Regions from separate parts of the Pseudomonas vranovensis genome, predicted to be linked through region 1. Evidence: riboswitches for the same ligand, from Rfam matches in the RefSeq annotation. Region 1 holds a riboswitch; the other holds the start of a gene.
What was found. Region 1 has a riboswitch for thiamine pyrophosphate ahead of ABVN19_RS08630 (TenA family protein). Riboswitches for the same ligand answer to the same signal wherever they lie in the genome.

Region 1 (3,266 bases):
GGCATTTGCATGAGGCCTTGCAGACGCACAATGGAGGGCTGGTCATGCACAACAAGAAACGCGCACAACAGGGGTTCACCCTGCTCGAACTGCTGGTCGTGCTGGTGGTGCTGGGGTTGTTGGCGGGGATCGTCGCGCCCAAGTATTTCAGCCAGTTGGGACGCTCCGAGGCCAAGGTGGCCCGGGCGCAAATCGAAGGCCTGGGCAAGGCCCTGGACCTGTATCGACTGGAGGTGGGGCATTACCCCAATTCCGAGCAAGGCCTGAACGCACTGGTGGCGGCCCCCAGCGACGAAACCCGCTGGTCTGGCCCTTACTTGCAGAAAAAAGTCCCGCAGGACCCGTGGGGCCGCAACTACATCTACCGCCAGCCTGGCGAGAATGGCGAGTACGACCTGCTGTCGATGGGCAAGGACGGCCAACCCGGTGGCGAAGGTGAAAACGCCGAGATCACCAGCTGGCAGTAAGCGGAGGAACGCCCCATGCGCTACGAGCTCAAGGCACTGGGCAAGGCTGGCGTGGTCTTGCTGACGCTGGACGCCCAGGACGCCGGACAAGCCCGGCAACAGGCCGAGCAACAAGGCCTGCGGGTGGTCAGCGTGCGCAGTTGCGAGCGTTTCGCCAAGCTGCGCTGGCGGCGTGGCGAGGCGTTCGACCTGGTGCTGTTCAGCCAGGAACTGACCACCCTGCTCAACGCCGGCCTGCCACTGATCGACGCCCTGGAAAGCCTGGCCGAGAAAGAGTCGGCGCCCCAGGCCCGCAAGACCCTGGGCGAGTTGGTGCGCCTGTTGTACGAAGGCAAGTCGTTCTCCCAGTCGTTGGCGCAGTTGCCGAGTGTGTTCCCGCCGCTCTACGTCGCCCTGGTGCAGTCCAGCGAAAAGACCGGTGCCCTGGGGGATGCCCTGGGGCGCTATGTTGCCTATCGCCAACGCATGGACGAAGTACGCCAGAAGATCATCAGCGCCTCGATCTACCCGCTGTTGCTGCTGTTGGTCGGCGGTGGCGTCGTACTGTTCCTGCTCGGCTATGTGGTGCCACGCTTCAGCCTGGTGTTCGAGGGCCTGGGTACCGAGCTGCCCTGGCTGTCGCGGTTGTTGATGCAGGCCGGGATGTTCCTGCATGCCCACCAGGCACCGCTGGGCATCGGTTTTGTCGCAACGCTGGTGGGAATGTTCGTGCTGCGCCGCGACCCGCGGGTGCGGCGTTGGCTCAACCGTCAGCTCGAACGCCTGCCGGCCCTGCACCGGCGCCTGGTGATGTATGAGCTGGCACGGTTCTACCGCTCGTTGGGGATTCTGCTGCAGGGCGGCATCCCGATCCTGACGGCCATGCAAATGGCCCGTGGCCTGCTCGGGGCGGCTGCCAGCCAGCGCCTGGAGCAGGCCTGCGAACGGGTACGCGAAGGGTTGTCGCTGTCGGCGGCGCTGGAGGCCGGGCAACTGGTGACACCAGTGTCGCTGCGCTTGCTGCGCGCCGGTGAGCAATCGGGCAACCTGGGGCAGATGATGGAGCGCAGCGCCGACTTCTACGACGAAGAGATCGGCCGCTGGATCGAGTGGTTCGTACGCCTGTTCGAGCCGTTGCTGATGACCTTCATCGGGCTGTTGATCGGCTTTATCGTGATCTTGATGTACATGCCGATTTTCGAGCTGGCCTCGAGCATCCACTAGCGGGCAACGTGACATTCCTGTGCGCTTGCTGTATAGATTCGGCCCACCAAGGGGAGCCCGGCAACGGGCTGAGAAACCGCTGGCGCAAGCAGCGCGGTGACCCTACGAACCTGATCCGGATCATGCCGGCGGAGGGATGGGGATAGCCAACCTGCCTTTTTGCCGGTCTCACTGCGAGGCCGCCCATGTCTGAAACAATCGGTCTCGCTGTCGCCATCAATGAGGACAGCAGGATGACCGAACGCTTTACCGACACCCTTCGCCGCCAGAGCGAACCGCGCTGGACCCAGTCCATCGAACATCGTTTCGTCAACGAACTGATGGCCGGCACCCTGGACGATGCCGTCATGGTCAACTACCTGATCCAGGACCATCGCTTCATCGACAGCTTTCTGACCCTGCTGGGGGCCGCCATTGCCAGTGCCGACACCTTCGAGGCGCGCATTCGCCTGGGCCGCTTTACCGGGGTGATTTCGGGGGAAGAGAACACCTATTTCCTGCGTGCCTTCGAGGCGCTCGGCGTCAGCGAGGCTCAACGCCTGGAGGCACCGGATTCGGTGCCCACCGCAGGCTTCAAGGCAATCATGCAGGAAGCGGCTGCCACCCGCTCTTACGCCGCCGCCCTGGCGGTGCTCAATGTTGCCGAAGGCCTGTACCTGGACTGGGCACTGCGTGCGCCCAGGGAACTGCCACCGCGCTTTGAACATGCCGAGTGGATCACCCTGCACGACAACCCGGATTTCCAGGCCTTCGTCGCCTTCCTGCGCGCCGAGCTCGACCGTGTAGGCCCTGCCCATGAGCAGCTCAGCAGCGACTTCTTCCTGCGCGCCGTCGCGCTGGAACAAGCCTTTTTCGACGCCGCCTACGACCTCAAGGGGTAACGCATGGACATTTTCGAGCGCCTCAAGCAGGCCGCAGCCGCCGACTGGAACAGCTATGTCGACCACGACTTCGTCCGCCAGATGGGCGCGGGCACCCTGGCCCAGCCAGCCTTTCGCAAGTACCTGGTGCAGGACTACCTGTTCCTGATCCAGTTCGCCCGCTCCTGGGCCCTTGCCGCCTACAAGAGTCGCACCCTGGCCGACATTCGCTCGGCCCAGGCGGGGCTGGCGGCCATTCTCGACGAAACCGAACTGCATGTGCGCCTGTGCCAGCGCTGGGGCCTGTCACCTGAAGCGCTTACTGCCACACCGGAACACCAGGCGACGGTGGCCTACACCCGTTTCGTCCTGGACTGCGGTGCGGCAGGCGACCTGCTCGACCTGCATGTGGCACTGGCCCCCTGCGTCATCGGCTATGCCGAAATCGGTCGCAATTTAAGCCCCGAGGGGGCCGAGGCCCTGGTCGATCACCCGTACCGCGAGTGGATCGGCGAATACGCCGGTGCCGGCTATCAGGCGGTTGCGACGGCTGCCCGGGCGCACCTGGACGACCTGGCCTCACGGGCCATGACCGAACGTCGGTTCGAGGAGCTGGTGAAAGTCTTCGCCCAGGCCTCGCGCCTGGAGGCCGACTTCTGGCAGATGGGCCTGGACGCCCAGTAGCAAGGCAAGCCCCGCATTGGGGGCTACAACCCCCAATGCATCAGGGCCAGTA
Region 2 (3,266 bases), 2.5 Mb from region 1:
CTTCCTGGCGGAACCGCTCGGCCTGCTCGCGCATGCCATCCTCGACCGCTACATCCACCGCCTCAATGCGCTGGTTGGCGGCGTACTCACGCACTTCCTGGGTGATTTTCATCGAACAGAACTTCGGCCCGCACATCGAACAGAAGTGGGCGACCTTGGCCGAGTCCTTGGGCAGTGTCTCGTCATGGAACGACCGCGCGGTATCCGGGTCGAGGCCGAGGTTGAACTGGTCTTCCCAACGGAACTCGAAGCGCGCCTTGGACAAGGCGTTGTCGCGGATTTGCGCGCCCGGGTGGCCCTTGGCAAGGTCGGCGGCATGGGCAGCGATCTTGTAGGTGATGATGCCGGTCTTGACGTCATCCTTGTTCGGCAGGCCCAGGTGCTCCTTGGGCGTGACGTAACAGAGCATGGCGCAACCGAACCAGCCGATCATCGCCGCACCGATACCGGAGGTTATGTGGTCGTAACCCGGGGCGATGTCGGTGGTCAGCGGGCCAAGGGTGTAGAACGGCGCTTCGTCGCAGCACTCCAGCTGCTTGTCCATGTTCTCCTTGATCAGCTGCATCGGCACGTGGCCCGGGCCTTCGATCATGCACTGCACGTCGTGCTTCCAGGCGATCTTGGTCAGCTCACCGAGCGTCTCCAGCTCACCGAACTGCGCTTCATCGTTGGCGTCGGCAATCGAACCCGGACGCAGGCCATCGCCCAGCGAGAAGCTGACGTCGTAGGCCTTCATGATTTCGCAGATTTCGTCGAAGTGGGTGTAGAGGAAGTTCTCTTTGTGGTGCGCCAGGCACCACTTGGCCATGATCGAACCACCACGACTGACAATGCCGGTGACACGTTTGGCGGTCAGCGGCACATAGCGCAGCAGCACGCCGGCGTGAATGGTGAAATAGTCCACGCCTTGCTCGGCCTGCTCGATCAGGGTGTCGCGGAACAGCTCCCAGGTCAGGTCTTCGGCCACGCCGTTGACCTTCTCCAGCGCCTGGTAGATGGGTACGGTGCCAATCGGTACCGGCGAGTTGCGAATGATCCACTCGCGGGTTTCATGGATGTGCTTGCCGGTGGACAAGTCCATCACTGTGTCCGAACCCCAGCGGATACCCCAGGTGAGCTTGGCCACTTCTTCTTCGATGGACGAGCCCAGGGCGCTGTTGCCGATGTTGCCGTTGATCTTCACCAGGAAGTTGCGGCCGATGATCATCGGCTCCAGCTCCACGTGGTTGATGTTTGCCGGGATGATCGCACGACCGCGGGCGATCTCCTCACGGACGAATTCGGCGGTGATTTCTTTCGGGATGCTGGCACCGAAGCTGTGCCCGGCGTGCTGTTGCTTGAGCAGACCAGCAGCGCGGGCTTCCTGCAGCTTCATGTTCTCGCGGATGGCGACGTATTCCATCTCGGCGGTAATGATGCCCTGGCGCGCGTAGTGCATCTGGCTGACGTTGGCGCCGGCCTTGGCCCGGCGCGGGTTGCGTACATGGGCGAAGCGCAGCTTGGTCAGCTCGGCATCGGCCAGGCGCTGTTGACCGAAGTTCGACGACAGGCCTTGCAGGCGCTCGGTGTCACCACGGGCGTCGATCCAGGCCGAGCGCACATCGCCCAGGCCTTTGCGCACATCGATGATGACCGAAGGATCGGTGTAGGGGCCGGAAGTGTCGTAGACCAGCACCGGGGCATTGGGCTCGCCACCGAAGTCGGTGGGGGTATCGTCCAGGCTGATTTCACGCATGGGCACGCGGATGTCCGGGCGCGAGCCTTCGACATAGATTTTGCGCGAGCGGGTGAACGGCTGTACGGACTGTTGATCGACCTGGGCCGACTCACTCAGATTGGTAATGTATTTTTCTTGTTTACTCATCACAGGCTCTCCAGACGGCTTCCTAGCAGTGGAATGTCGGGGGAGAACCTGAAAGGCACGGACGCACCAAGGACGGTGCTGTGCCAAATGCGCGGTGATGCCTGCAGCTGCAACGGCTGACTCGACATTCCCGGACCTGGCACAAGAGACTCGCCGGGAAAGCGAGAAATCTTGTTCCCTACGCAGGCGCTAACCTGATCAGGTTCAACGGGATCCGGATTATCCGATCTCAGCCTCAACGCAAGGCACCCCGACAAGAACGTGTCCAGTCTAGACTGGACTCACCCGCAAAGCCAACAGTACAAGCACGGGCACGATAAATGGCGCAAATGGCAGATTGTTGCAAAGTGTCCGCGCATCTACACTCACCGGTTCAGAAACACTCAATTGTTCAAGGATCGCCCTATGCTGCGCAAACTTTCACTGGCCCTTGCCGTGTCTTGTGCTACCAACGGAATGGCCTGGGCAGCAGATGTGCCCTTGTCGGCAAAGACCGACCTGGTGAGCGTCTACCAGGAGGCTGTGAACAACAACGCCGATCTCGCCGCAGCCCGCGCCGACTATGGCGCCCGCAAGGAAGTGGTACCCCAGGCCCGCGCCGGCCTGCTGCCGAATCTCTCGGCCGGTGCCGAGATGATGAACACCCGCACCAAGATCGACACGCCCTCGATCACCGCCAACCGCAGCGGCAACTCCTGGCAGGCCACATTGGCGCAGCCGGTGTTCCGAGCCGATCGCTGGTTCCAATTGCAAGCGGCCGAAGCGGTCAACGAGCAGGCGGCACTGGAGCTGTCGGCAACCGAGCAGAACCTGATCCTGCAGACCGCAGAAAACTACTTCGCGGTGCTGCGCGCCCAGGACACCCTGGCCTCGACCAAGGCCGAAGAAGCAGCCTTCAAGCGCCAGCTCGATCAGTCCAACGAACGCTTCGACGTGGGCCTTTCCGACAAGACCGACGTACTGCAATCCCAGGCCAGCTACGACACCGCGCGGGCCAACCGCATCGTTGCCCAGCGCCAGGTCGATGACGCCTTCGAGGCGCTGATCACCCTCACAAACCGCTACTACAACTCGGTACAGGGCATCGTCCACACCCTGCCGGTGCAGGTGCCGATCCCCAACGACGCCAAGGCCTGGGTCGAAACCGCCGGCAAGCAGAACCTCAACCTCCTGGCGACCAACTACGCGGTCGATGCAGCTGAAGAAACCCTGCGCCAGCGCAAGGCCGGTCACGCGCCAACGGTAGACGCGGTAGCGCGCTACCAGAAAGGCGACAACGATAGCCTGGGCTTTGCCAACCCCAACCTGACCGGACAGAACTACAGCGGTGATGTCGAGCAGACCAGCATCGGCCTGCAATTGAACATCCCGATCTACAGCGGCGGCCTGATCAGCTCGCAGG

Region 2: another riboswitch for thiamine pyrophosphate. It lies ahead of thiC (phosphomethylpyrimidine synthase ThiC); the one in region 1 lies ahead of ABVN19_RS08630 (TenA family protein).

The regions. Positions count from the first base shown of each region.
Region 1 is NZ_CP159259.1:1,849,434-1,852,699, reverse strand. Features, by position in the region: gene gspG (type II secretion system major pseudopilin GspG) at 45-467, shown strand; gene ABVN19_RS08635 (type II secretion system F family protein) at 483-1,670, shown strand; TPP riboswitch at 1,710-1,824, shown strand; gene ABVN19_RS08630 (TenA family protein) at 1,904-2,551, shown strand; gene ABVN19_RS08625 (TenA family protein) at 2,555-3,214, shown strand; gene ABVN19_RS08620 (putative sulfate exporter family transporter) at 3,238-3,266, opposite strand, start outside.
Region 2 is NZ_CP159259.1:4,377,861-4,381,126, forward strand. Features, by position in the region: gene thiC (phosphomethylpyrimidine synthase ThiC) at 1-1,864, opposite strand, end outside; TPP riboswitch at 2,023-2,127, opposite strand; gene ABVN19_RS20375 (TolC family outer membrane protein) at 2,270-3,266, shown strand, end outside.